DNA from 4 places in the Paenibacillus sp. Z6-24 genome. Region 1 is predicted to be linked to each of the others. Evidence: riboswitches for the same ligand, from Rfam matches in the RefSeq annotation. Region 1 holds a riboswitch; each other region holds the start of a gene.
What was found. Region 1 has a riboswitch for thiamine pyrophosphate ahead of tenA (thiaminase II). Riboswitches for the same ligand answer to the same signal wherever they lie in the genome.
Positions count from the first base shown of each region.

Region 2: linked by a shared signal. The riboswitch ahead of thiC (phosphomethylpyrimidine synthase ThiC) and the one ahead of tenA (thiaminase II) in region 1 are both predicted to bind thiamine pyrophosphate.
Region 3: linked by a shared signal. The riboswitch ahead of thiM (hydroxyethylthiazole kinase) and the one ahead of tenA (thiaminase II) in region 1 are both predicted to bind thiamine pyrophosphate.
Region 4: linked by a shared signal. The riboswitch ahead of M1D61_RS20220 (ABC transporter substrate-binding protein) and the one ahead of tenA (thiaminase II) in region 1 are both predicted to bind thiamine pyrophosphate.

Region 1 is NZ_CP096398.1:215,932-223,456, reverse strand. Features, by position in the region: gene M1D61_RS00975 (cyclase family protein) at 1-196, opposite strand, end outside; gene M1D61_RS00970 (energy-coupling factor transporter transmembrane component T family protein) at 488-1,228, opposite strand; gene M1D61_RS00965 (ABC transporter ATP-binding protein) at 1,225-2,874, opposite strand; gene M1D61_RS00960 (ECF transporter S component) at 2,852-3,448, opposite strand; gene tenA (thiaminase II) at 3,445-4,131, opposite strand; TPP riboswitch at 4,300-4,402, opposite strand; gene M1D61_RS00950 (SDR family NAD(P)-dependent oxidoreductase) at 4,816-5,724, shown strand; gene M1D61_RS00945 (SDR family NAD(P)-dependent oxidoreductase) at 5,852-6,769, shown strand; gene M1D61_RS00940 (TIGR01777 family oxidoreductase) at 7,366-7,525, shown strand, end outside.
Region 2 is NZ_CP096398.1:4,804,439-4,811,963, reverse strand. Features, by position in the region: gene M1D61_RS20800 (proline dehydrogenase family protein) at 1-358, shown strand, start outside; gene M1D61_RS20795 (alkaline phosphatase) at 469-1,722, opposite strand; gene thiC (phosphomethylpyrimidine synthase ThiC) at 1,982-3,724, opposite strand; TPP riboswitch at 4,065-4,169, opposite strand; gene M1D61_RS20785 (hypothetical protein) at 4,627-4,767, opposite strand; gene M1D61_RS20780 (hypothetical protein) at 5,105-5,248, shown strand; gene M1D61_RS20775 (DEAD/DEAH box helicase) at 5,437-7,525, shown strand, end outside.
Region 3 is NZ_CP096398.1:4,309,363-4,316,887, reverse strand. Features, by position in the region: gene M1D61_RS18720 (polysaccharide deacetylase family protein) at 1-225, opposite strand, end outside; gene M1D61_RS18715 (nuclear transport factor 2 family protein) at 520-1,515, opposite strand; gene M1D61_RS18710 (DUF1129 family protein) at 1,837-2,505, opposite strand; gene M1D61_RS18705 (alpha/beta hydrolase) at 2,763-3,599, shown strand; TPP riboswitch at 3,787-3,886, shown strand; gene thiM (hydroxyethylthiazole kinase) at 4,000-4,797, shown strand; gene thiD (bifunctional hydroxymethylpyrimidine kinase/phosphomethylpyrimidine kinase) at 4,877-5,695, shown strand; gene thiE (thiamine phosphate synthase) at 5,682-6,338, shown strand; gene M1D61_RS18685 (DoxX family protein) at 6,507-7,034, opposite strand.
Region 4 is NZ_CP096398.1:4,662,846-4,670,370, reverse strand. Features, by position in the region: gene M1D61_RS20240 (TatD family hydrolase) at 1-31, opposite strand, end outside; gene M1D61_RS20235 (ABC transporter ATP-binding protein) at 28-846, opposite strand; gene M1D61_RS20230 (ABC transporter permease) at 878-1,672, opposite strand; gene M1D61_RS20225 (thiamine-binding protein) at 1,672-1,962, opposite strand; gene M1D61_RS20220 (ABC transporter substrate-binding protein) at 2,089-3,138, opposite strand; TPP riboswitch at 3,226-3,334, opposite strand; gene M1D61_RS20215 (pyridoxamine 5'-phosphate oxidase family protein) at 3,550-3,966, shown strand; gene M1D61_RS20210 (aspartyl-phosphate phosphatase Spo0E family protein) at 4,252-4,440, shown strand; gene M1D61_RS20205 (bifunctional 2',3'-cyclic-nucleotide 2'-phosphodiesterase/3'-nucleotidase) at 4,834-7,134, shown strand; gene M1D61_RS20200 (hypothetical protein) at 7,381-7,525, shown strand, end outside.

The DNA.
Region 1 (7,525 bases):
TCACCCGTAGCTGTTCAATCGCCCAACCCTCCCGGCCTGGCAGATCTTCTACATTCAGCCCGGGAAAGCTCGCCACCAGCTGCTGTGCCCCTTGCTGATGATTGATGTAGTCGATTTCGGGCAGGCCAATCGGCGGATCGGATGCAATGCCTGTTTTGAGCGTGACGGACAGATCGATCAGTTGATGCTGGTTCATGATGCATTCCTCCATTTTCGTTATTTTGATTCGTATATAGACCGATTGTAGCGTCTTTGAAGAGCAGTAACAACTTTGGAGGAAGGCCGGTATGCTATAAGAATTCGGATCTGTTTGCCTAAGCTGTCATGCCTATAATCTTTTGCTCTCATAAATTGCAAGCAGGATTCTCCGCCCCTTCGACCAACTTGCTTATACATAACAAAACCTGCCACTACAAAGCGGCAGGCCAGAGCTTCCATATTTCATTTACATCTTTCCAGTACAACCTTCCAGACTCAAATTCCTTTATCACCAAGGCAGCAGCCAGGCAATACATCCGGCTGCAAGAAGCAGCGACGCGGCGTAGACCCAGTCTCTTCCCGTCATCACCGGCGTCAGATAATACGTCCGGTCCCGCGTTCCCGTGAATCCTCTCGCCTCCATCGCCACTGCAATCCGTTCGGACTTGCGGATGCCCTGGGTGAACAGCGGCAGCGCGTAGCGTGCAAAGGCTTTCCAGCTGTTTTTCTGTTTGTAGCCGCGAATCTTGTGGGCGGACTTCATCTGCTGCAGCTCGCTCTGAAACAGCGGGATAAAGCGGAATCCGGCCAGCATGCCGTACGCCCACTTGGGCGACAAGCGCAGCTGGTGGATCAGGCTCATCATGAGCGCCGTCAGATCGGTCGTCGAAGTGAACAGCAGCCCGTACGTGACAAAGCCCAGCATCCGCAGCCCGATCGTCAGTCCGTTGTTCATGCTCTCCTCGGTAATACGGAACCAGGCCCACTGCCAGAGAACATGTTCGCCTTTACCAAATGCCGCCAGCATCCAGAAGATCAGCACGAAGAAGAGCGTGTACGGCAGCAGACGGCGGAGCAGATAGGATAACCGCCAGCCGCCCAGCGTAATGCCGATCACAACAGCGAGCAGCCAGAGGCACAGCGTGATCACTGGATCGGAGATGCCCATCAGCAGGAACATGACGAGCAGATGAGCGATCAGCTTGCACGATGGATTGAGCGTGGACAGCCAGGAGCCGTTACTTTTCATATGATAACGCGCTCCTCTCGCTGATGGTTCAACCGGTAATGCAGCGGCGCGATAATGGCGCTGTCCTGCAGCAGCTTCTGATCGGTGAAGAGGCGATACGGCGTACCATCGTAAGCAACCTCGCCCTTCCCGAACAGGATCACCCGGTCGGCATGCTCATCGACCAGATCCATATCATGGGTCACCATGATAATCGTCGTGCCCTGCTGCTGACGCTGCTTGAGCCGACGGATCAGCTCTGCCGCTGTCCGGGCATCCTGGCCAAATGTCGGCTCATCGAGCAGCAATAGCTCCTGGTCGAACAGCAGCATCGTGGCGACGCTGAGCCGGCGCTTTTGTCCGAGACTGAGAGTAAAGGGATGCTGATCCTGGTAATCCTCCAGTCCGAACTCCTGCAGCAGCTGTACCGTCTTCTCCCGCAGCAGCTCTTCCGGCCATCCCCGCTGTCTGCCGCCAAAGGCAATCTCGTCATACACCGTATCGGTTACAAACTGCAGCTCCGGATTCTGAAAAACAAAACCGGCCTGCGCATACAGGTCACGATCCGGCCATTTGCGCAGCTCCTTGCCCTGCAGCATAATCCGTCCGGACAGCAGCGGCTCCAATCGCAGCAGGCTTTTGAGAAATGTGCTTTTGCCGCTGCCATTCTGCCCGGTGATGGCGATCCACTCCCCGGCAGGCAGCGACAGATTGATCTGCTGCATGACCGGACGCTTGCGGTAACCGATGCTGAGCTGGTCGGTTTGTATGATCACAGTGCCGTTCGCAGCGGATACATTGGAGGATAAGGTATGGATTGACGATGCTGCAGAGGACGAAAGTGAAGCCTGACGGTCACGCTCCATCCGCTCCCTTAGCTCATGGCGCAGCACATCTGCCAGCGGATGCGATGGATCATTCACCACCTCCTGCCAGCTGTACGGAAACAGCCGTGGCAGCCAGATCCCTGCCTCTTCCATCTGCTGCCGATAATGGGTCACGATATGTGCCGGCTCCCCATCTGCGATAATCCGCCCATGGCGATCCAGCAGAATGACCCGGTCCATCCATTCGATACAACCGTCCAGTACATGCTCGACGAATACCATCGTTTGACCCGTTTTGCCCGCAATCTCGCGGAGCAGCCCAAATACGTCCCGGCGGCTGACCGGGTCCAGTTGGGCAGTCGGCTCGTCGAAGAACAGCACTTCCGGTTCCAGTGCCAGCAGACAGGCCAGCGCCAGGCGCTGCTTCATGCCGCCGGACAATGTGTCGATCGGCGTATGAGGCTCCAGCTGTAAGCCGACCATCTGCATCACCTGCCGGATGATGCCATCCATCTCGCCGCGCGGCACACGCCGATTCTCCAGGCTAAAGGCGATCTCCTCATCCACATGCAGCATGCAGAACTGGGTATCCGGGTCCTGGAACATCACGCCGCAGGCTTCCTGCCGGTAAATCTCTCCTTCTACTTCGGCTTCGACATGATCGGGGATAATGCCGGACAGTGCCGACAGCAGCGTTGATTTGCCGCTGCCGCTCGGTCCGAGGATCAGTACCTTTTCCCCGCGGGTGATGGACAGGGTGATTCGATCCAGCACCCGCACCGTCTCTTCCTGATGATCAAAGCCGACCGACAGTTCCTTACACCCGAGATGCCACTGCATGCGGTTTCCCCTGTTTGCGGCGTGACTTCATGATTTCATACGGATTCAGCACACCGGTACGGGCCAGTGCTTCGACGATCACCTTGGCCAGCAGTCCGCCCAGCACGATGCCGCTGATCACGTGAATGCCCAGCGTCAGGAAGAACATCTGGGTGGTATAATAGCCGAGTCCGTTGGCGACCAAATTGTAGGCAATGCTGCCCACCGCAGCCAGTGCTCCAGACAGCATCAAGGTGAATACGTTGTACCGCTTGTATCCGAATATGGCAAAAGCAATCTCCGCGCCCAATCCCTGAAATACCCCAATCAGCAGCGCAGACAGTCCGAAATGGCTGCCGGTCAGCATCTCTACTGCCGCCGCCGCGACTTCGGCGATCAGCGCGGCGCCCGGCTTGCGAATAATATAGGCGACGATTGGACTGGCAATAATCCAGATGCCAAACATAAATCCTGCTCCGATCGGCCCGACCAGCGCGGAGATCGGAATCCACAACGTCGACCAGCCCAGATAGAGTACCCCGCAGGCCACCGCGAGAATAACGGTCAGCACGACCTCTTTCATTTTCCAGTTCATACGGAGGTCACCTCCAGCTGCACCGGCCAATCTTCCAGCGTATAGGCCATCTCCCAGAACATATATTCAAACTGGCAGCTGAGGATAAAATGCTGCTTCATCCGCTCCCTGTGCGCCGGTGTCGATGCCGCGGCAATCTCGTCCAGTCGTGTACAGAATCGACTCGTAATCGTATCGGTACGATTGCCGTAGAAATCGATCCAGTCATAGAACGGATGGGATACATCCGGCTTCACGTCTTCCAGCAGCCGCTTGCCGATCTCCCAGTACGTCCATGGACATGGCAGCAGTACGGCGAGAATATCGCCCAGATCGCCTTCCTGTGCAGCGGTCAGCATATGACGGATATAGTTATGCGCGGACGGCGCTACCGGATAACCCTGCAGCTGTTCGTACGGTACTCCGGCGACATGGCAGAAGTTGTTGTGCGGATGCACCTCGCTGTTCAATACAAAGGATATCTGCTGATTGAACATGTCCATATCTTCGCGGCTAGTACATTTGGAGATCGCGGTACCATAGATCCGCATAAACGAGTTCAGGTATTCAAAATCCTGCTTTACATAATGGACTAGCTGCTCCGGCTTGAGGTCCCCCCTCGCAATACCCTGCACGAACGGATGGTGATAAATCGCCTCAAATACCGGATCGGCCGCCTGTCTGATTTCTGCTGAAAAACTCATACTGTCATCTCTCCCTTTGCTGATGTGTTCGGAAAGAACCTCCCTTGGGAAAATGGATGCTCACCGGCGGCCCGCTCTAGGGACAGTGCCGGATCACGTTAGCTGATGCTGCATATCCACGCAAAAAAGCCGCTCCATATGGAGCGGCAGAATAATGGCATAGTTAGCCCTGCTCGGTCTCCACTTTCCTACGCTAGTACGAACTAGATCAGGTTCCAAGGGTCCGAGGCAATCTCGTCTCAGCCAGTGAATGGCTCCCCTAGTGGTCTTTCACAATATAAGATTGCTGTCGCAGCATTCCTGTACAGGCTGTACAAAATACATGTGACAGAAGTCTCTTTGATTGCCTCTTACTCTACACAGCATCCGGCCGGCTGTCAAGATCATCGATGGCGATCATAGACCGGATGCCTGCGGCGGTATGCCACCTTGCTCTGCACTTTGCCAGCCAGCCAGTTTCATGCATGACTTTATGAAAGAACTATGGAAATTGGTGCAACAACGAGTAAACGCCGGTTCGATCGGGTATGTGTATTACATTGGAATGCAGGAAATAACAGGAAATCCATGACTCGTCGCCCACTCTGTGCCCGTATCGGCAAGGGGGCATGACGAGAATATGTGCAAACGATATCCCAACGAACGCATATTCAGACATCAGCTCTATCCTGGGAGGGAACATAAATGCCACGAAATATACCGCACGACCAGCTAAATGTAGTCATTACCGGAGCTTCCAGCGGCACAGGACTTGGACTTGCACAGCGGCTCGCCGCCGAAGGCGCAAGCGTCGTTATCGCTGCCCGCCGCACTCATCTGCTCAAGCAAATGGAGCAGCAGTACGCGCCCAAAATCTTTGCCGTCACTGCCGATGTGAGCCGGGAAGAGGATATTGCCGCCGTATATGAAGCAGCGATGTCCCAGCTTGGCCAGATCGATGTATGGGTGAACAACGCAGGCGCGATTGCGATCGGCCCCTTTACCGAATCGCCGTTATCGTCACTCGTACAGATGACCCGGATCAATCTGCTCGGCAATATGTATGGCAGCCATTATGCGCTGCGCCAGTTCAAGCAGCAGGGCTACGGGACGCTGATCAATGTCTCTTCCTTTGCCGGCAAACTCGCCTTTCCGTATCTGGCTGCCTACAGCGGCAGCAAAGCGGCAGTCTCCGGCCTCAGCTATGCGCTGAATCAGGAGATGCAGCTCGAAGGACATCAGGATATTCATGTCTGTGCCGTCCATCCATGGGTGATGAATACGCCGTGGACCGGTCATGCTGCCAACTACAGTGGTCACGAGATTGATATGAAGCCGCTCGATGATCCGGATGATATTATCGATGCCATGTACCGGCTGATCGACCATCCGCAGGAGAGTGTCGAAGTCGGCTTCAAGGTTAAAGGAACAGCCCTATCCAGCAATCTGCTGCCGCGAATGACCGAGAAAATCAGCGGCCAGTTCGTCCAGAACATGATCTACGAAGCACCACCGGCCGAGTTCACCGCAGGCAGTCTGTATGATCCGGTATTTGAAGGCACCGGGGTTCACGGAGACGGGCATGGTCATCCACGGCCCGATGATGGGAAATAATCCACTGTCCTCTGACACATAGGCAGCATGAGGATTCTACTTGTCGATATGCAGCCGATCCGATTGGCCCCGGGAACACACGGGTATTGATGTACAAATCCATTTATCCAGAACAGGAGGAATGAATATGGTTCAGAAAATTCCGCATGACCAGTTAACTGTCCTCATCACCGGTGCATCCAGTGGTATCGGCAAAGGGGTCGCCCAGCAGCTCGCCGCTGAAGGCGCCAATGTAGTGCTCGCTGCCCGCCGTACCGAATTGATCGAGCAAATGGCTGCCGAGATCGGTCCCAATGCGCTTGCCGTAACAACTGATGTCGGCCGGGAAGAAGATATTGCCCGCCTGTTTGACGCGGCCATGTCTGCTTTTGGCAAAATCGATGTATGGATCAACAATGCCGGTGTTGGCGCGATCGGTCCGTATACCGAGATTCCGACAGCCGACCTGACCCGTCTGGTCGAGACTAATGTGCTGGGTACGATGTATGGCAGTCATTATGCATTGCGCCAGTTCAAGCAGCAGGGACATGGCACACTGATCAACCTCGGCTCGATCGTCAGCAAGGTTCCTTTCCCGTATTACACCGCTTATGGAGCGACCAAGTTCGCTGTAGCCGGATTGAGTGCTGCACTGTATCAGGAGATGCAGCTGGAAGATCAGCAGGATATTCACGTCTGTACCGTGCATCCATGGGCGACCGATACGCCATGGTTTGAGCATACCGGCAACTATACCGGTCACCGGGCCGAAATGAAGCCGATGGACGATCCACAAAATGTGATCGATGCCATCATTGATCTGATCGACAACCCGCAAGAAAATGTGGAAGTCGGCGCCAAGACCAAAGGAACGACCATTTCCAGCAATCTGATGCCCGGTCTGACCGAGAGCCTCAATGCCAAATATCTGCAAAAAGTGATCCAGAGCGCACCACCCGCCGGCTCCACCTCCGGCAGTCTGCATCAGCCCATGCTGAGCGGGCAGGATGTGGATGGTGGTATCCGTGAACGTATGAAGCACGAACCGAACCAGCTGCCCGATTAAATGGATAGATAGCGGGTAAAGCATGGAAAGCCTGGCGAGCAATCAGACATATGGAGCCCCGGCTTCGCTGCTGTCTTTTGCTTCTGGCATACAAGAGATATCTATTGACGGCTCACCACTTTGCAGCTGTTCTTTTCCGCTACGGGAAAGGGCAGCTGTTCTGCTGTCTGCTTGCTGCGGCAGCATTCGACGTTATCATTGCATAACAATATCATGTATCCTAATAAATACATCGCCATGTAGATGACAAAGCTCTCTTCTACCTATAGAATAATAGGTTGGAAATAGCATTAAACAGTAGATACATAACAATAATAGGTCGGTATATTCCTATTTTGCTTTTGTGCGGGCAGAATCATGGAGCGGCGGCAATATCTTGCAGACAGCTGTTTGCTATATCGGGCAGCCTGCCAAATAGTGATCCAAATCCGTTTTATTTTACGAATCACCTTTCGTAGCCTGCTTCCGTGGTTTATTAATATAGTGAACAGTTGTTCCGTTTATTCGTGTTTTAGTTTAATTTCGAAATATTTCCCATCTGCTGAATCTGCGAATAACCGGGGAATTCACTATACCTCATGAAATGGGCTGGTACTATGTCTGGTAAAATTGTGCTCGCTGGCGGCACAGGATTTATTGGCCAGTATTTTGAAGCCGGATTCAGGGAAATGGGTTATGACGTCGTTATTATTTCCAGGCGGCCGGGTCATGTATCCTGGAATCAACAGTCTGAAATTGTAGACGCACTGGAAGGTG
Region 2 (7,525 bases), 480 kb from region 1:
GCGTTCGCAGCAGCTGGATACACGTTATATGGAACTGGTGGAATATGCGGTCAGGCAGGGCTGCCGGGTATCGGTGGCCACACATGATGAAGCGCTGATCGAGCAGATGCTGGAGATGGGACGCGAAACGGATAGCTATGTGGAATATGAGCTGCTGTATGGCATTCGCCCGGATCTCAGCCGTCGTCTGCTGGATGACGGTCATCCGGTACGCATTTACCTGACCTATGGTCATGAATGGTATCTGTATCTGTGTCACCGGATTGCGGAGTATCCGCCGAATCTGTTCCAGGCTGTTATCGATATGGTCAGCGAGGAACAGCCGGACTTTGTACAGCAGTATATGAAAAAAGCATGAGCGGTCCGAGTTTGGATCAGCAAAAAAAGCAGGCTGTTTCCCGATAAGGGACAGCCCGCTTTTTTATGCGGCAAGGGTGAATAACCGATGCCTGTTGCTGAAAATCGAGATTACTTGAGCTTCAGCAATTTGACCAGTTTGTCGTGAATTGCTGTGTTCTGGTAGTTGCCGGTGAACTCTTCGGAACCCGGGCCCATCGCTGTCAGTGCTACGTCTACTGCACTGTGGCCGCCTGTTGTCCAGTCCACATAGAATTGCTCTTTGGAACCGGCGATAGTGAACGGGCCGTCTTCCTTGGATTCGCCGTCACCGGACTCATCATCAGCGTCGACTTCTTCAATCACCATACCGCCTGTCTCATGGTCAGCGGTAACGAGTACGAGCGTGTCAGGATGCTTTTTGGCATAGTCTTTGGCGACTTTGACGGCTTTGTCCAGCTGCTGGCCGGCTTTGATCGTCAATGCAGCATCATTGTCATGGGCCATCTCGTCGGTGCCTTCTTCCTCGACCATCAGGAAGAACCCTTTATCGTTTTTGGACAGTACGTCCAGCGCTTTGGTAGTCATATCCGGGAGGGATACGGTTGGATTGTATTTGTTGCCCAGTTCATTATGCGCCTGGAACATCTCTTCGTTGGCGAACAGACCGAGCAGTTTGCTGCCTTTGGAAGCTTTCATCTCGGCGGTATCGGTGACATAGTCATAGCCCAGTTTCTTGGCACGGTCGACGAGATTACCCTGGGTACCTTTGCTGCCTTCCGATGGGTCTTCAGCCGGAGCGTCCGGATGAGCACCTGCTGTTCCTTTTGGATACCAGAAATCTTCGCCTCCGCCGAGCAGAACGTCGATTTTGCTGTTCTCAATGTACTGCTTGGCGATCTCGCTCTGTGCGGAACGGTTCTCTACATGAGCGCCAAAGGCCGCGCCTGTCGCATCCGTTACCTGGCTGGTCGTTACGACGCCGGTGGACATGCCTGCTTTTTTGGCCAGTTCCATAATGGTAGTGACCGGCTTTTTCTTGGCATCCATGCCGATCGCACCATTGTATGTTTTGACACCGGTCGCAATCGCCGTTGCAGCCGCGGCAGAGTCTGTTACCAGGCTATCGCTGGAACTGGTGCGTACGAGTCCGGACACCGGCATTCTGTCCATTTCCAGGGTACCGTTTTTGCCGACAGTGGCATAGCGGATAGCGTTGCGGCTTGCTTCGCCCATACCGTCTCCGATAAACAGAATAATATTTTTGGGAGCCGTCACTTTTTTGGCCGCGGCGGTAGCTGCTGCATCAGCAGTCGTGAAGCCGCTGGTGAAGAGGGGCACACTTAATACAGCGGCAGCGCTCAGAGCCAGGGTTGCTTTTTTCATGGAAGAGGTATTCAAGATTGTCACACTCCTAATATGTATTCATATGATACATTGATCATATATCTCATTTGTCATATAAAAAACCTTATTTTGTAAATGTGATATAAAATTGCATATTTACCCTTGCTTAATAATAGGCTGCCAGCATGCAAAGTTCCCGGAACGGACACTATGTACAGTGACTGTTCCGGAAATTTGCTGTTATATGTCTTAGAGGAGAGGTCGAATGATGGATATTACACTGACTGTCACTGCGGAATCAACTATAAATACGGCTGCCGCCAGCCTTGAATTCCTGTGACTTCTCCTGCATGGCCTGTTCCACTTCGGCAGAGCCATATTGGTCACGGATATCGTGGGTAATCTTCATGCTGCAGAATTTGGGTCCGCACATGGAGCAAAAATGAGCACTTTTGGCGCCTTCGGCTGGAAGGGTCTCATCATGGTAGCTCATCGCCCGCTCCGGATCGAGTGAGAGGTGGAACTGATCGCGCCAGCGGAATTCGAACCTCGCTCGCGACAGTGCATCATCCCGCTTGCGTGCCTGTGGATGACCTTTGGCGAGGTCGGCAGCATGGGCGGCGATTTTGTAGGCGATGACGCCTTCCTTGACGTCTTCCCGATTGGGCAGGCCGAGATGCTCCTTGGGTGTGACATAGCAGAGCATGGCAGTTCCGTACCAGCCAATCATCGCCGCTCCGATCGCTGAAGTAATATGGTCATAGCCAGGGGCAATATCTGTCGTTAACGGACCCAGTGTATAAAATGGCGCTTCGTCGCACACTTCCAGCTGACGGTCCATATTTTCCTTGATCAGATGAATCGGCACATGACCCGGTCCCTCGATCATTACCTGCACATCATGTTTCCAGGCGATATGAGTCAGCTCTCCAAGTGTACCCAGCTCGGCAAACTGGGCTTCATCATTGGCATCGGCAATCGAACCCGGACGCAGCCCGTCACCAAGGGAAAAGGTAATGTCATACCTCTTCATAATCTCGCAGATCTCTTTAAAATGGGTATATAGAAAATTCTCCTGATGATGCGCAAGACACCATGCCGCCATAATCGAGCCGCCGCGGCTGACGATGCCTGTCACCCGATTGGCCGTCAGCGGGATATAACGCAGCAGTACACCGGCATGAATCGTAAAGTAATCGACCCCCTGCTCGGCCTGCTCTATCAGCGTATCGCGGAAGACTTCCCAGCTCAGATCCTCAGCACGGCCGTTGACCTTTTCCAGTGCCTGATAAATGGGAACCGTACCGACGGGCACGGGAGAATTGCGGATAATCCACTCCCTTGTGGTATGAATATTTTTGCCGGTGGACAGGTCCATGATCGTATCGGCACCCCAGCGGATCGCCCAGGTCATCTTTTCCACTTCTTCCTCGATGGAGGAGGCGACAGCCGAGTTGCCGATATTGGCATTAATTTTCACATGAAAATGGCGGCCGATAATCATCGGCTCACTCTCCGGATGGTTGATGTTGGCCGGGATTACCGCTCGTCCGGCAGCGACTTCGGCACGGACGAACTCCGGCTCCATGCCTTCACGCAGGGCGATAAATTCCATCTCCGGCGTAATGATTCCCTGGCGGGCATAATGCAGCTGGGTGACATTGCCGCCGGGGATAGCCGCCGCAGGCTGGCGGTGAGCCTGAGGGAATATTTCGGCGCCCTGTCGAACTGCCCGTTCACTGTCCAGAAATCCGTTATCCTGGGGCAGTACCTGTCTGCCTTCATACCGCAGCGTATCGCAGCGTTCCTCGATCCAGCCCTGGCGCAGCGGCACCAGTCCCTGACGAATATCAACGGGCTGCCCGGTATCCGTATAGGGTCCGCTGGAATCATAGACATGAAGCGGAGGATTGGGTACGGCCTCTCCGCGTATCTCACTATCGGATAAAGCAATCTCGCGTACCGGTACCTGAATGTCTGCCCGTGATCCCTGAATATATACTTTGCGGCTGCCGGGTAATGGTGTCTGATAAATAGCCATAATGCAAAAAACCTCCTCGCGAATGTGGATATCCGCCAGGAGACACACTAATACAGGGAGGAAGCAGCAGGAGTATACAGGATGGGCTTCAGTGCTGACAATCTGCGGTACAGCGAGGAATCAGAGAACGGCAGTCTTTGAGGTTCACGATCTTTGTTCCAGCAGGAATCTTATTGGGGCCTCAGCAGCCATAAGTTCGTCAAACCGGCAATCGTCTATTCCCATCGGCCTGCTGCCTATGTATCTGTGCAGACTGACAATCGATCCTCTCCACTTCCTCCCGCAGACAGCACAAAGCCGCCTCCGGGCAGGAAGCGGCAGAAACCGTATCGTCGTATCAACGAAGTCTCAACCACTTTCCTACGCTGGCATAACCCAGATCAGGTTCAAAGGGACCAAAGCAGATGCTTTATCTCAGCCCGTACAGGCGCCCCTAGTGGATACAGTAAGACTATATGCCGGATCACTTGTATTTGTCAAATTTAATCCTTTTCAGGGAACAAATGTATAACGAAATGGAAGTAAGAAGCAGGAGCTATTTATTCAGTCTTTCAACGCAGAACATCTGCGTTGAAAGACTGATGTTTATACGTAATTTTAAATATATAATTTGGTATATATAGCTGGCGCAAGCAGCGAAGGTTCATAATTTCATTCCGGGAGATGATTGTATGCCTACATGGCCCAGCTGCATATGAGCAGCCTGGCGATTCTGCTGACAATCGTGTGCCGCCGATCGGTTGTACGACTCCGGCAGATGAAGCACAGCGTATCCTAATAGACGATAACGATTTTGAAAGAGCCTCGGAAATGAATAAAAAAGACTCAGCACTGGCGTGATGCCGGTGCTGAGTCTTTTTCTTTTGCAGATGGCTGATTGTTATCTGCCGGTCTGTACTTGATCAGCTACCAAACATACAGGCAAATATACAAACAGCAAAACGGTAAACCATTCCTGGAAATTGGATGACCAGATCAACACCAGCTTCAGCCCAGTTGGCACGTGACCATGCGTTATTGGATTGCTTTACCTGGGTATCCATTATAAATTACCTCCTTTCACTAAAAGTAAAAGCCTCTTCATACCGATTACAAAGTGCATATGATTCGTACTTAAGCCATTGCTGTAGGGAAATCCTGATTGCAACCTCAATTTACATACGTGGAAAATAATGGTTCGTTGCTGGAAATTGAAATTCAGGCATACATCGGTAACGCGATGTACCTGTTCAAACCTGTTCATCCCCAGGTCTTTTTACTGCGCGGATATCTATTTCGGGCTGTACAGGCTGCTGCGTCTGGTGAATGCGCTGCCGGATATGGCATAATCGAGTAAGCGATAAGCTGTGCTTTTACTGTCAGGACCAAAGGAGAAATTACATGAGTGAACCGGAACAACCGATTCAACCGATTACGGTCGAAAGTGTATTGATTGTCGATACCAAGGGCAGCTTTCTCACCCGGCAAGTACCGGAGATTCAATTAGAGCTGGCAGGCATACCCGGCGACCGGACGGATCTGTGAAGGGGAAAATGTACCCTGCCGCCAAAAAGCGCCGCGGCATCGTCTGTTCGGTAGAACGGGAAGGCCTGATCCGCCAGGGAGATATGATAAAGATCGTGAAGGCGCATCTGTGATCTATGCAGATGCCAATCCTAAGATAGCTGCAAGGCAAAAAAGGCTGAAAGATACAGCCGGACAGGAGCATACTTATGAGCACTGAATTCAATCTGCCATCCATTCAGCTGTGGTGCGGCAAAACTTCCTACAGTAAAGGAATGGCTTATTACCGTGCAGGCAAGGTCGCTTTTACCCGTTATGATGACCACCGGAGGCAGTATGAAGCGAGCGTACAGATCCGGGCGAATCAGCAGGAGCAGGTGCGTCTGCATTTTGATGAAGCCGGTAAGGCACATGCACACTGTACCTGTCCATCGCTGGCTTCGTATACCGCTTATTGCCAGCATGTAGCCGCCGTGATGATCCATGTCTACGAGTCGGGCGAGCTGGGTCTGCCGCCGGTACTGGCCGCAGGTACAGACAGCAGCATACCGGCTGCCGGTCATGATCTGCCCGAATTGCCGGTTCATCCAGCTGCCGCAGACCGGGAGCAGCTGCTGGCCGCCGAACTGCTGAGCCTGTTTACGAGCCCGCCGAGGCGACCCGGCGGAAGAAGGAATTATTTTGAGACCCGCACAGCGTTGACCATTGAATGGATCTGCAGACCGGTGGCCTATGGCAATGGACAATACCGGCTTGGTCTGGAAATGAAAGCAGGATTGAAAAGGCCGTATGTGGTGCAGCATATTCAGGAATTGCTGGAATGTGTACGCAGCCGTACGAGCTATGTACTCTCGGGTCGATTCACCTATGATCCGGAGCTGCACAGCTTCAGCCGGGAAGATGATGAAGTCATCCGGCAGCTGCTGCTGATTCAGCGGGATGAGCAGCCCGAGCTGCCGCCAGACCGTTTGACCGGCAAACGTACGGGCAGCAAAAATGCTATGCCGGCCGCAGCGGTGCAGCATAACCAGCGTATACTGATGATCCCGGTCTCCCACTGGCCGCATCTGCTGCAGGCACTGATCCGCACACCGGCGGCACGGCTGGAGTATCAGGGACAGACCTTTGCCGGTATCACCCACCATATGGGACCGCTGCCGCTCTATTTTGAACTGGATCTGCTGGAAAAGGACGATGGAGATGAAGATGCATATCCGCAGCAATCTTCCTCCACCAGCCGCAGAAAACGAAAGCAGAATCCGCGGATGTATCAGCTGCGTATGGAAGGCGTTCAGCAGATGATTGTGCTCGAATCCTACGGGATGGTGATTCATAACGGTGAATTGATCTCGCTAAAAGAAGAAGATTGCCACCGGCTGAGCGGACTGCAGCAGCTGCTGGCTGCCTCGGATCATCAGCAGCACCGGCTGATTATTCCGCAGGAGCAGCTGGAGCCGCTCGTACAGCAGGTTATCCCTGGATTGACACGGCTTGGCAATGTACAGATGACCCGGCGGGTATCCGAAGTGGTCGTACAGACACCGCTGCAGGCCAGACTTTACCTGGATCGTGTTCGTGACCGGCTGCTGGCAGGTCTGGAATTCCAGTATGGGGATGTCATTATTAATCCGCTCAGTCCTACGCCCGCACAGGAAGACGAACGGATTCTGCTGCGTGACGGTGAACGGGAAGAGCAGATCCTCCAGCTGATGGATGAAGGTTCTTTTACCGCCACCGAGGGTGGATATTTTCTGACCGATGAGGAAGCGGAGTATGAGTTCTTGTATCATATCGTTCCGCGGCTGGAAAAGCTCGTTCAGATCTATGCCACTTCTGTCGTGAAATCGCGGATTCAGGATCCATTGGCGCCGCCGCGTATGACGGTACATACGGATTCGAGGCATGACTGGCTGGAGTTCAGGTTTGAGCTGGATGGCATTCCGGAGTCGGCGATTGTGCAGGTGCTCAAATCGCTGCAGGAACAGCGCCGATATCACCGTCTGCCAACTGGGGCATTTCTGCCGCTTGAAGACGAGCAGTTCCGCCAGGTGGCTGATTTTATCCGCAAAACAGGAATGGCACTGCCTGTCGATGAACAAGTGCTTGAAGATGGTGTATTGTTCCGTATACCGCTCATTCACGGGCTGGAGGCGCTGGATGCCCAGGATCAGAACGAAGTGGTCCGGTTTGACCGTTCGGTAAGAAAGCTGCTGGAAAATATCCGCAATCCCGATCTCTATGATGTTCCGGTGCCGCCGCTGCTGGCACCAATTCTGCGGGACTACCAGCAGTACGGTT
Region 3 (7,525 bases), 980 kb from region 1:
GTGGCTCACTTCCGAAGCGGAAGCGACATTGGCGGCTCCTTCGGGGACTTCGCCGTTCAGCGTCTTAAACAGATCATCGGTCATATCATATGTGGCCCTGCATGTCTCATAGGAGAAAGCGGAAGCATGTGGATACTTCAGGCTCAGCACATAGAAGGTCACGACGAAGGCGATGGTGATATACAGTAGGATGATGAATAGATTACGGATACGCCGGATTCGCATTTCGCAGGCTCCTTTTCTGTCAACTGAGTGAGCAGAATTAAACTGCCCTTATATAACATCGGAAAAAGGAGTCTGAAATTTTATGCTACTGTCGAATCATGTAGAATGTCCTATATAAACGGACTGATCATCCCGGGTTGTCCTTTTTGCAGGCCTGTCGGACCGGATTAGGGACGACTTATAGGAGACGCCCGGCATGCGGATACGGCAGCAGAGCAAAAAAAGCCGCTCTCCTATATGGATGGAGAGCGACTGTGGAAGCCGGAGTGCGAATCTATTCCTGCCCGGCTGTTATTAGAACATCGTATTTTCATTGGCGGATTGCTCCGGTACCGGCTGGCTCAGTGTCCACATCTCGGCAATCTGACCATTCTCGATCCGGAAAATATGGGCGACAGCCGTACCGCGATCATCGGCACTATTTTGCATCTGGCTGTGAACGACGACCAGATCGCCTTCAGCGATCACATTGACCACTTTGGCTGTGCTGTCCGGATGCGCACGGAACTCGGTCAGATAATGGCTGGTGAGTGCGTCACGGCCGTTAGCGATGCCGGAGCCATGCTGAACGACATTTTCACTGACTGCTTCGTTGGCAGCATCGGTATTATGCTGATTGAAAAACGATTCATAGAAATTTTTGACAAAGTTCGCATTGGCTGCAACAGTAGCTCGCGGCGTATCGGCGACAGCCGCTTCGGTAGAAGTCGACGGCAGCAGATCAGCCGGCTTCTCGGAACCGGTCAGCTGGGATGGAGCCACGCTCCAGTGTTCGGCGATCAGATTGTCCGCGATTCGGTAAATGTCGACTACAGCACCAGCGGAAGCTTTGGCTGCATCTCCTGCCGGTGCGGATGGCTCGGAGAAGACAGCGACCAGATCACCCTGGCCGACCATGCCGCGTACAGTGAATTTGTAATCGGCATTCTGCTCGAAGAACGGTGTAAAGTAGGACACGAATCCTTCACGACCGGTTGCGGAAGCCGAATCATGCTGTACATAATCTTCTGCCACATACTGGTTGACCTTGTCCAGCTGATGACCGTTGAATACATCGTTATACAATCCAAGCACCAGCTTTTTATTGGCGGTGATTTTGGTCTCTTCGGCGGAAGCATTGGAAGAGCTGTCCGGTGCGGCAGGATTGGCTGTATCCGGAGCCGTACCGCCGGAATTCTCGGTATTCGGAGTGGTGCTCGGTGCCGGTGCACTGGAATTATTGTTGCCCGAGCATGCGGATAATACCGTGATCAGCATCAGACTTGCAAGCAATAGACTGGTTTTTTTCATAAATAAAACTCCTTTGATTGTTCGTTGTGTACACCATGATTCATGATGTCAGGCTGCTCTCGTTATATTAACCATTTGCTTAGCCGGCGAATGCATGTCTGCCTCTATTATAAAAGACGGGCACAGCAATTGCGAAGTTGCGGTACAGCGGCTAGTATTCCGCTGTTACTCAGCTTTATGGTTATGCTGCGCAAGACATTTCTGATCACAAAAAAAGCCTCCGCTGCGCAATTGACCGGAGGCTTCTTTCTATATTAAATGCAGAATGCCGTAGTTGCTGGATAATTCGAACAACAAACAAAGCGCAGCGGAGCCAACCACTCAGCGGCGCATAAAGATAAGCTTCTGGCCGAGAATCCCGATAATGCACAGAATCAGACTCACCCACGGCGAGATGACCAGCACCGGCATCACATTGCGCAGATAGGTTCCGACGACAATGATCGCAATCATGACGATCAGATAGGACATGACCGAGCGGGCATTGATCTGCATTCGCGGACGGTCCAGATCGCTCTTCTCTACAGGTTGATCGGCGACGCGGCGAACGAGTTCGACCAGTACAATCGCACCGGCAGCGACCAGGATCAGGGTGGAGAGGCTGATTTCACCGACAACGCCCGAGCCGCTGATATTGATTTTGAAAAAGCCCATCAGTGCCTGCAGCAGGAACACCCATGTAAGCGCGACCCAGACAATCATCAGATAATACATCGGTTTGCTCAGCTGCCGGGCCTCCGGCAGATTCTCGATGAGCTGATTGGCATAACTGTCCGATTCCTTGCCAAACAGCTGGCGGGCACTTTTGCCTTTTTGCTGGGCGTCCAGCAGGTGCCGTCCCATCTCCAGCAGCAGTTCCTCACCCGATTCGCGGCGGATACGAGCGTCCCGTACATGCACGATGACATCGTCATAATAGCTCAGATTATCCTGTTTGAGCTGATCGCGAATTGAATTAATATCCTTTACCAAATGACGCACAGTACTCATAATCGTTCCTCCAATCGTAATCAATTGTACCTGAATATATCCCTATTTATACCGGCTGCCTATAGTGCCGGAGATCGGTCTGGAAGCTATTATTCTGCCACACTTTTGCTCCATTGACAATTGAATTCCCGGGATGCTACTATAATGTTACTTTAAATCATATTAAACTCATCGGAATTATTTAAATTAAATATTTCACCTTTAAAAAAATAGGAGTTTTCTGATTATATACACAGCTATTGCGGGGAGGAATCATTATGGAGAGGAATATCGTTATTCGCCATCAGGAAGTGGATTTAACAGCCAGTATTCACTATCCGACGCATGACCGTCAGACCGATACACAGGGCAAAGGCAAGGACCGTACACCGCTGATTATTATCTGTCACGGTTTTGTCGGCAGCCGGATCGGTGTGGACCGCTTGTTCGTCAACAGCGCCCGTGAACTGGCTGCTGATGGATACATGGTCGTTCGCTTTGATTACGCGGGCTGTGGGGAAAGCAGTGGACTATATGGTCAGCAGGGACTGGACTCCATGGTCGCGCAGACCCGCACTGTGCTCGATTATGTCATGAACTGCAGCGATATTGATCCGACCCGGGTCACGCTGATCGGTCACAGCCTTGGCGGAGCGGTAGCAATACTGACTGCTGTCCGCGATCACCGGATCAAGCATCTGGTACTGTGGTCGGCGGTGGGTCATCCTTTTAATGATATTGTGAAAATTGTCGGTCGCGAGACGTATGATCAGGCGGTAATCGAAGGGGAAGCGGATTATCTGGGCTACTGCTTCAAGCCGGTTTACTTTGAGTCGCTGGGCAATTACCAGCCGTTCATCGAAGCGCGCCAGTTCAGCGGCGATGTATTGGTCGTGCATGGTACCGGGGATGATGTGATTCCGGTGGATTATGCCTTTTTGTACCAGCAGGAGTTCTGGACCCGGCAGGAAGGGCGCTGTGACAAGCAGATTATTTTCCAGGCGGATCATACGTATTCTTCCGGTCCGCATCGCCGCGAACTGCTTCGTTATACACGCGAATGGCTCGCCGGACGTGAAGCGGCACAGACGCAGTGGCAGCACTGGATGATCTGACCGTTTGGCATATGTACATCTTATAAGGCTGTGTATGGATATTAAAGCTCTGTAATGGAGCATGAACCGGCACGGCTGTGGATTTGACAGTCGGCGGATATCCTTATAAGATCGTAACTATAAAGAGACCAGAGGACACCGGCAGCGCAAGACGTTCGGTGTGCAATCCTTACTCATCATATTGCTTTGAATTCACTAGGGGAGCCGCGAGGCTGAGACGGATTATGTCCGGACCCTTGGAACCTGATCTGGGTTATACCAGCGGAGGGAAGTGGACGCGGATTTCACTCATGCCTATACGGCACGATATACCTGAATGAATGATACGACCCATTGATCTCCTGCTGGAGGTGAATGGGTCTTTTTTGTATACAGTTTGTACAGTCGAGGAGGAGAAGGGATGTCTTATTTGCAAAAGGTGCGTGAGCAGAATCCGCTCATTCACAATATTACCAATGTGGTGGTGACCAACTTTACAGCCAATGGGCTGCTGGCTCTGGGAGCTTCGCCCTTTATGGCGTATGCGCATGAAGAAGTGGCGGATGTCGCCGCGATGTCTGGAGCGGTCATGCTGAATATGGGCACGCTCGATGAATATACGGTGCAGTCCATTCTACTGGCAGGACAGTCTGCCAATCGGGCGGGAGTGCCGGTTGTGTTCGATCCGGTTGGAGCGGGAGCAACCGCTTATCGCACAGATTCGGCCCGCCGGATTAGCGAGCAGGTCAAGATCGATTTTCTGCGCGGCAATGTGGCAGAGATTGCGAATGTAGCCGGAGCCGAATGGAATATCCGCGGCGTCGATGCCGGGGCAGGAGAGGGAGATCGTACTCAGTTGGCCCGCCAGGCAGCCGAGCAGCTGGGCTCCATCGTGATTGTGACGGGGGAGGAGGATATTATCACTGACGGTCAGGCGACCCTGACGGTGGCGAACGGACATCCGCTGCTGACCAAGGTGACCGGTGCAGGGTGTCTGCTCAGCTCGGTGGTGGCCGCTTTTGCAGCGGCTGCCGGAGGCCGGGAGCACTGGCTGCAGGCAGCAGCGGAAGCGCTGGCTTTCTACGGCATAGCGGCAGAGATGGCAGCAGAGCGTACAGAAGGGCAGGGAACCGGCAGTTTTCAAGTGGAGTTCATCAATCAGCTGTCCCTGCTGACTCCTGAACAAGTGCAGCAGCGGGCACGGATCGAGACCCTGTAGATGTGGCCAGGCTTGGCAGGATAGTCAGGCAGTACATTTTATATCCCTATATCCCTAATTCAAAGGAGTGCAAACAAACATGAGCATCCATCAGGCATTAACGATCGCCGGCTCGGACAGCGGCGGCGGAGCAGGCATACAGGCCGATCTGAAAACTTTTCAGGAACTCGGCGTCTACGGCATGTCGGTCATTACGGCAGTGACCGCCCAGAACACGGCAGGTGTACAGGGCGTCTATCCGGTCGATCCGGAAGGCGTAATCCGCCAGCTGGATTCGATCGGGGAAGATCTGGCACCCGAAGCAGTCAAGACAGGGATGCTGTTCAGCGCAGACATTATTCATGAAGTGGCACAGGCGGTGCAGCGATATGGCTGGCGCAATCTTGTGATCGATCCGGTCATGGTCGCCAAAGGAGGCTCCGTACTGCTCCAGCAGGAGGCGGTTCAGGCATTGACCAGGCATCTGCTGCCGCTCGCCGAGATCGTCACACCGAATGTGCCGGAAGCGGAACTGCTGACCGGCATGAGCATCCGGCAGCTGCAGGACCGGGAAGAAGCGGCCCGCCGACTGACCGATATGGGCGCACGCTATGCGATTGTCAAAGGCGGTCATGATCTGTCGACAGCAGGTGCCGTCGATGTGCTCTACGACGGGCAGAACTATCATTATCTGGAGACACCGCGCATCGATACGCCGCATACCCATGGAACAGGATGTACGTATTCCGCTGCAGTTACCGCAGAGCTCGCCCGGGGCCGCTCTGTGCTTGAAGCGGTGCATACCGCCAAGCAGTTTATCCAGGCAGCGATAGAGGATGGGCTGGGGATCGGTTCAGTACACGGTCCGACCAACCATTTTGCCTATCGGCAGAGGGGGTATACTCATGAGCCGTCCTGATACCGACATCATGCGCCGCTGGTTGAAGCTCTATCTGGTCATGGGCAGTGTAAACTGTACAGAGACGCCGGAGCAGGTGCTGCGCCAGGCGATTGCCGGGGGGATCACCATGTTTCAATTCCGGGAAAAGGGAGTGGGCGCACTGACCGGTACAGCCTGTGTTCAATTGGCCCGACGTCTGCAGGAGATCTGCGCGGAGCACGGGATTCCCTTTATCGTAAATGATGATCTGGAACTGGCACTCGAACTGAATGCGGACGGCGTACATGTCGGTCAGGACGACGAAGCCGCTTCGGTCATTCGCCGCCGTCTCGGTCCGGACAAGATCGTTGGCGTCTCGGCCCATTCGCTCGAAGAGGCGCAGCAAGCGATCGCAGATGGAGCGGACTATCTCGGAGTCGGCCCTGTCTATCCGACCATTTCCAAGCCGGATGCGGAGGCGGTGCGGGGCACGACGGTCATCGAGCAGCTGCGCACTGCCGGACTGGATATTCCGGTAGTCGGCATCGGAGGCATCCATGCATCCAACGCCGCTCCGGTGATCGCTGCGGGAGCGGATGGCGTCGCAGTGATCTCTGCCATTGCCGGGGCGCCGGACAGCCGTGCAGCCGCCGCCGAGCTGGCCGGGATGGTGACCCGGTAAACACCGTACCGGATGCTTGAGATCCGGCTGATGATATAAAGAAAGAGCAATCCACACAAAAAGTCACTCTACCGGTATACGGAGACTTCCCGTATTTGGCAGAGTGACTTTTTATAATGTGGGCGGCAGAGAAGACTGCCGAGCGGGTATAAATGATTACGCTTCAGGTCAGGCCGCTCGATGCGTAGGTGCATGAGGGCTGCTGCCGCGGCGGTTATTCTTTTTGAAAAAGGTCGCTTTCAGATAAGGCAGTATCCAAAGATCGAGGCCGATCTTACCGGCATTGGCGCCAGCAACGACGATGAAGATTTCGAGCAGCAGCAGGTATGGGTTGGTGCTGACGGTTCCCGAGAACAGGAAAGCAAAGTTCATGACCATACCCATCAACGCTGCGAGCGTTGTGAATGTGCCCAGAATCAGTCCCAGACCAACGAGGAATTCACCGATCGGTACGAGTACGTTAAACAGCCCTACATTCGGTAGTGCAAAGTGCTGCAGGAATGCGCCCCAGCCTGCCTGTACGCTTGGGTGTTCGCCGCCGGTGCTTGCGATTGCACCAGTGAGGAACCCGGTAGCGTCGAATCCACCGGTGAGCTTGCCCCAGCCGCCTTCGATCCACTGGAATCCGACATACACACGGACGATAGTCAATAACCACATTGCTACTGCATTTTCTCTAAGCCATCTGTTCATAATGGATACACCCCTTAAGTATAATGACAAGCAGTTATGCTGAATCTGTGATGATTATCTCTTTCATGGCTTTATCTTAAAACATTCCTAAATTTTAATATGTAATAAAAATCACAATCTAGCTTACTTTTTAATGTTTTATAATTGAACAGCTTGAACTGAAGGATTTGTTTGAATTAACATATAATTTTTACCGAATTTTTCATGTGTTTTTATGTACCACAGTTCTTTCTTATAGTTCGATGTTTGCCAGAATCATTCATATACTTACAAAATATGAGCTTTGCAGTTCTCCAGCCGCAGCAGCTATGTATATAATGGATGTATTGTCTGCAGCAGCCTCTGGCTATGCAGCAGTGTCACCGATCACCCGCGTCACGCATACATAATGAACAGAAACATCTATTACAGGACACAGCCAGGCCGCAGATTCACCTGTGTGGCAGCATACGTTATAGACCCGCCAGTCCGGATGCCAGCAAGCGTTCATACGG
Region 4 (7,525 bases), 620 kb from region 1:
GGAGAGGGGAAAGAAAAATAGAATCGCTCATCGCACATTCAACTCCGCTCGCAGCGCTTCGGTCAGCTGTCTGCGCAGCGTGATAAATTCCGGCGTATCCGTCAGTTCCTCACGCCGTGGTCTTGGAAAAGGCACGTTGACCTTCTGCATCACATGAGCCGGACGGCTGGACAGCACGTAGATCGTATCCGAGAGCAGCAGTGCCTCTTCGATATGATGCGTAATAAAGACGACCGACCGCCGGTTCTCCTCCCAGATCCGCAGCAGCCAGGACTGCATCTCGCTGCGGGTAAAAGCGTCCAGTGCGCTGAACGGCTCATCCAGACAGAGCAGTGACTGCGGTCCGAGCAGTGCCCGCAAAAAGGCAACCCGCTGCTGCATGCCGCCGGACAGGGTATGCGGATAGGCACGCGCGAATTCGCCCAGGCCCACTTTATCCAGCCATGTACGAGCCAGATTCAGTGATTCCTGACGCGGCAACCCGGCTGTCTCGCGAGCGAGGATCACATTCTTCTCGATCGTCCGCCAGGGCAGCAGGGCAGGCTGCTGCGGCATATAGCCGGCTTTGCCTTTGAGTCCGTTAATCCGCTGCCCCTGCAGCATAATATCGCCTTGATCCGGCAGCATGACGCCGCCGATCATCTGCAGCAGTGTGCTTTTGCCGGAACCGGAAGGTCCGATCACCGATACAAATTCACCTTCATGCACGGTCAGCGAGATATTTTCCATCACCTGCAGCTGCTGTTTTCCCTGGGCAAAGGACTTGCTGATTCCGCGCAGCTCCAGGAAGGGAGTGCGAATTGTCGGGGAGTCGGCAGCAGAGACATTTTTCTCCTGCTCCGCCATTTCTCCTGTTGTGATTGCTAGGCCGGGTTGTTCAGACACGATCGGTTCCTCCTTTACTAATGGCGCTACTGCCATTTTGCCAGCGTACACACCATTTCTCCAGCAGCACGATCAGCGAGAACATGATCAAGCTAAAGGCGATCACGATCATGATCGCAACAAACATGCGGTCGGTGCGGAAGGCAGACTGCTGCAGCAGCATATAATAGCCAAGACCTTCGCTGCTGCTGATCCATTCCGCGATAATCGCGCCCATGATGCTGTAGGTAGCGGCGATCTTGAGTCCGGAAAAGATCGACGGCAGACTGTAGGGCAGTTCCAGCTTCCAGAAAATCTGGCCCCGCGTCGCGCCGATCATCTGCATATAATTCATCATCGTACGGTCGGTCCCGGCGAGCCCGCCAAGTGCAGCCACCGTAATCGGGAAAAAGCAGACCAGCACAATCACGATCAGCTTGGACAATAGCCCGAATCCGAACCAGATAATGAGCAGCGGCCCGAGGGCGATCAGTGGAATATTCTGGCTCAGGATCAGCAGCGGATAGAGGGCCCGTCGCAGAAACGGAATATAGTGCAGCACACCGGCGACGATCAATCCGGTCGCTGCCCCGATGCCGAATCCGGCCAGTGTCAGCTTCAGCGTCGCCCATGTATGCCCGAGCAGACTGACGTAGCTTTTCTCCGCTTCCCGGGCGATCCGGGCGGGACTTGGCAGAATCCAGTCCTCAATCTGGAAAAGGGAGGTAGCCATCTGCCATAGCACCAGTAACAAAACGACCGCCCCAAAGGGCGGCCATATGCCTTTCCACCATGCTCTGATGGACATTAGCGGTATTTCTCCGTTAATCCGTCCATGCTGATGCCGGATGGATTATGTGCGATTTTGATCTGGGAAATGATACTCGGGCTGCCCTTTTCCACCAGCGCCTCATGCATCTTCTGTACAACCTCCAGCAGCTGCGGAAGTTCGCCTTCCAGCGTCGTCTCCAGCGGATGCACTTCATATTTCAGTCCGGAAGCCTGAATGACCGCAATCGCGGCATCGACGTAATCATAGGAATTTTCATTATTAACGGTCTTCGGAATGACCTGAATGCTCAGTAGTGTCGTAGCCATGATTTAATAACCTCCTGGTAGAATGACTGTAGTATTGAATTCGATCAGGCAAAATAAATTAATGATACCGGCAGCGATACGGCCGGCGATTCAGCGCCCGGGAGCCGTACTGCTTGATTTTGCTTCTTATTTACTACTGTCTGCTGCAGGCAGATAGTCGTTGGTAAATGCCTTGGAAGCATCCAGCTTGTCGTCGAGCAGACCCTGTTCATACATCCAGTCGGCATAACCGGACCAGATCTCAGGCTTCTGCATGCCCCACTGTTTGGCATCATCCTGATATTTGGGTGACAGCCACTTCTGGCTGGCTTGGACCAGTTCAGGGTCCAGATCCGGTACCGCCTGGATCAGAATATCTGCGGCTTTGTCCGGATTGGCGATTGTATATTCATAGCCCTTGGCGGTTGCTGCCATGAATGCCTTGACCAGATCGGGGTCCTGCTGAATCTGCTTCTCGTTGGTCACGATGACCGGTGTGTAATAGTCCAGATTCGGTGAATAATCCTTGACGTACATCATGTTGAGCGGCTCTCCGCGCAGTTCGGCCTCCACGCCGGTCCAGCCGTAGAAGATCCAGGCAAAGTCGATGCCTTTTTTAACCGCTGTGAAAAAGTCGGCGTCCCCGATATTGACGCTTTTCACCTTGGTTACATCCCCGCCGTCAGTCGTCATGATCGATTTCATAACCGCTTCCTCAACCGGTGAGCCCCATGCGCCATAAGATTTGCCTTCCATATCCTTGGGCGTCTTGATTCCGCGGTCGACCGGCGAAGCAAAACCGGAAGTGTTATGCTGAATCACGGCTGCAATGGAGACGAGCGGTACACCCTGCACACGGGCCTGGGTCACGCTCTCCTGATAGCTGATGCCAAATGGCACTTTGCCCGAGGCGACCATCGTATCTGCACCGCCCTGTCCCGGCGCAATAATCTCTACATTTAATCCGGCATCCTTGTAGTAACCCATCTGCTGGGCGACATAGAGACCGGTATGGTTCGTATTCGGTGTCCAGTCCAGCACGACCTGTACATCCTTAAGTGCGCTGCCGCTCGTGCCTGCGGTGTCCTGACCGCCGGCTGCCGGACTGCTGCTTCCGCTCTGACCTCCGCATCCTGCCGTGATAAGCAGCAGGCATACCGCCAATAGCGGCAGAAGCTTGTTCCAGTGTCTGTTCATTTCGTTACCCCTTCTTCCTTCTATATAAAAAGATATAAAAAAAGCGCCCCGGATCGGGACGTCATAGGTGCATATCGTATGAGACACATACAATGCTTGATTCGCTTCCTACGCTGGCATTATCCAGATCAGGTAAAGGGTCTGTATTGGTCGAATACACTCTCAGCCGGCTAGCCCAGCTCCCCCAGATCGTATGCGCTTTTTCTAGCTGTAATTATAGACGAGTGCCTGCCTGCTGTCCAGCAAGAGAGGCATCCGGGAAAGGTGGAACAGGCCGGGAAGGTTCAGCTTCTTGCTGACCGGGTAAGTATCCAGTATAGGCACTCAAAGTTAAGTACTATCTAAAATTCAGCGCCATGCAGTACAGGCGTGTTGAATTATCCAAGTCCATATCGCGGAAGGAGCTTGATCATGAGTCAAACACCAGTAGAACAATCTATCGTTAAAGCACTGGAAGAGAACCGTTTTTGTGCATTTGGCACAGTGGAGAACAATAAACCAAAGGTGCGCTATATGGCCGTATATAATGAAGGTCTGAACATTCATCTGGCAACAGACCGCAAAACACAAAAAGTGGATGAACTGGAACAGAACCCGAACTGCTATCTGCTGCTTGGTTATGAAAAAGGCGGCAATAACGAAGTGGTTGAGATCGAAGCGACCTGTGCCGTGTCCACGAATGACGAGCTGAAGCAGCGCGTCTGGAAAGACGAATTCAAAAACTGGTTCTCCGGACCGGATGATCCCGACTATGTGGTACTTGATATTACACCACAGACGATTGAGTATACCGACAAAGAAGGTCAGAAACAGACCTGGAACAGCTAAGTCGCCTTTCCGTCGAATACCTGACAGCATTCCTGTAACAAGTGATTCAGCATAAGATTGTATAATCCGGTGACGAATTTTGTAAAATGCGCAGGCATACTACAGAATCGGCACCGGATTTTTTGTCATTTTTTGCTTCCAATAAAAGGATAAAATAGGGACCCTAGAAACTTGATCAACAGCATGAATTTAGGGTATAAACAATGTATTACTACAAATTTTATCTATTTCAAATATAAGGTAATTGCAAGAAGTGAAAGGGGTAATCTACAGGAGGTGCTTTCCTTGGACCTAAAAAAGATCGAGCAGCAGATTGAACAGGAACGCCGCATATTGAACCAGATGGCCGAAGAGCACGGAATCCGCGATCACCGGGTGATCGACCAGTCCGAACAGCTGGATCGTATTCTGGACTCTTATTTACAGCATAAACACCGCAAAGGGAATCAACCTGCAACCGGTATGAGTCAATAAGGATATATATAAGCCGTCATACATCACAGAGAGCAGCATGTCCTTTGTTTTGGTTTGCTGGATTTGGATAAAAAAACGAATAATATCTGACGTATATATGTTATATATACGTCTTTTTTGTAACTAATTTAGTAAAAATCGTAAAAATGAATCAAATATCCCTTCAAATATATCAATTGATAGTATAAGATTCTATCATGTCACTATATGCTTTGCTCTTTTATGCGTCTACACTCTCATTTTATTTCAGCAATATGTAAATAGTAGTGTAAATCCGTAAATCAATTTCACACCCGCTTTACATATGCTTTATACATAGATGAGTGTAAGCGTTTATACTGAAAGAATCAGAGAACGTATATGTGCTGAATATATTCGGGAGGGGTTTTGATTTTGAATCTGGGGAAAAAGACACTCAAGAAAACAGTAGCGGCGATTGCAGCGCTGCACCTGTTTGGCATCACGGCTATGCCGGCATTTGCGGCGGATACAACTACTGCAGGTACAACGGTTAAGCTTCGTCTGATGGAGACAACTGACCTGCACACGAATATGGTGAACTATGATTACTATTCAGACAAACCTACGGATGAATACGGTTTCGCCAAGACGGCAACGCTGATTAAAGCGGCGCGCGCCGAAGCTGCGAACAGTGTATTGATCGATAATGGTGATCTGCTGCAAGGCACACCGCTGGGTGATTATGTAGCCAAAATCGAACCGCTCGCTCAAAATGCGACCCATCCGATTTATGAAGCCATGAATCCGCTCGGTTTTGATGCAGCAACCTATGGTAACCATGAGTTTAACTATGGACTCGATTTTCTGAATCAGGCTGTAAAAGGTGCCAAGTTCCCTTATGTGAACGCTAATATTTATAAAGACAACGGAAACGGTGAAGGTACCGAAAACTACTTTACACCGTACGTTATTCTGGATAAAGAAGTAACCGACGAAGCCGGAGCAAAACACACGCTCAAAGTAGGCGTACTCGGTCTGGTCACTCCGCAAATCATGCAGTGGGATGGCGGCCACCTGAACGGCAAGGTCATCACCAAGGATATTGTGGAGACTGCCAAAAAATTCGTGCCGGAAATGAAAGAAAAAGGTGCAGACATTATTATTGCAGCTGCCCATACCGGCTATGATGATGCTCCGCAAACCAATATGATGGAGAACGCGGTACTTTATCTCAGCCAGGTGCCGGATATTGATGCCATCATGTTCGGCCATGCACACAAAGTCTTCCCGGGTACTGACTTTACAGGCAAAACCGGTGTAGATCTGGAAAAAGGAACAATTAACGGTGTTCCGGCAGTAGAGCCTGGATTCTGGGGTGACCATCTCGGCGTCATCGATCTGGAACTGAAGCAGACAGGAGAGGATTGGGAAGTTACCGACTCTCAGGTAGCAGCTCGTCCTGTCTATGATAAAGCAGCCAAAAAAGTGCTGGCTGAAGTAGACCAATCTGTGGTAGATGCTGTCTACAAAGAGCATCAGGCTACCATCAATTATGTGCGCGGACCTGTAGGCGAGACCTCTTCCCGCATTACGAGCTATTTTGCACTGGTACAGGATGATCCTTCGATACAGATCGTAACCAATGCACAAAAATGGTATCTGGAGCAAAAGCTGAAAGGTACAGAAGTGGAAGATCTGCCTATTCTGTCTGCAGGTGCACCATTCAAGGCAGGCGGACGCTCTGGCCCGGCGTATTACACTGATATTGCTGCAGGAACGATTGCTATCAAAAACGTATCCGACCTGTATGTATATCCAAACACTGTCTATGCCGTAAAAGTAAATGGCGCAGAAGTGAAAAACTGGCTGGAATGGTCTGCAGGACAGTTCAACCAGATCGATCCATCCAAATCCGGCGAGCAGCCGCTGATCAACATGGATTTCCCGACGTATAACTTTGACGTTATTGATGGTGTAACCTATCAGATCGACGTGACCCAGCCGCAGAAATACGATGCCAAAGGCACACTCGTTAACGAGTCCGCCAACCGTATCGTCAACCTGCAGTACAATGGCAAGCCGATCGATCCCAAGCAGGAATTTATCGTAGCGACCAATAACTATCGTGCTTCTTCATCCAAGCTGGCGAACCCTGATGGCAAACGCATCGTACTGGCTGCTCCGGATGAGAACCGTCAGGTAATTATCGATTACATCCGTGAGAACGGTACAATCAACCCGACCGCGGACGGCAACTGGTCCCTGGCTCCGGTCAAAGGCAATGCCAAAGTAACATTCACCTCTTCACCAAAAGCACAGGATGCCCTGAAAGCAGCACCGTCTCTGACGGCAGGCGGCAGCAGTGAGCAGATTGCTTATGCAGGCGAAGGCACCGATGGATTCGCCAATTATACACTGGATCTGTCCAAAGCAGCATCCCCAGCAGCAGGCACCAAGCCAGCAGCTCCTGCCAAGGACAAACCGGCTAAACCGGCAGCTCCAGCAGCGACCAAACCTGCGAAGCCAGCGAAACCTGCTGTGCCAACCAAGCCGGCCAAGCCCGTTCCGGCAGCGACTGCAGAAGAAGGTACGTATACAATCCAAAAAGGCGACAACCTCTATCGCATCAGTCTTCAATACGGTGTGACTTGGCAGGAACTCGCCAAGTACAACAAAATCACCGACCCTACCGGTCTGCAGGTAGGCGACGTACTGGAGATTCCAGCGAGCTAATCGAACGCATCCAGTTATGCATTGTATGTACTACAGTAAAAGGCTGTCGGATCTTCCGGCAGCCTTTTATTTGCTGAATCTTCGGATGCTGCTACGCTCCAAATTGCTGTGTCGTATCGAAAATACTCTCGTTAGTTTGCTTTTTACAAGCTAATGTGATTGGATAAAATTATATAAATTACCCATATGTGTATTATAGATAGAGATATATTAACAGGGATAAAGAAACGAGGAAGGCGGAGTGTCATGAAACCAACAATTGGGATCAATTGGAAGCTGATTAATCTGTCTGCGTGGCTGGTCGTCATCTTGTCGTATGTGCTGCCTTTTGAGCCGGGTGATAACATAGGGATTCAGATAGGATTTCCGCTCTCTTTTATGACTATTTATG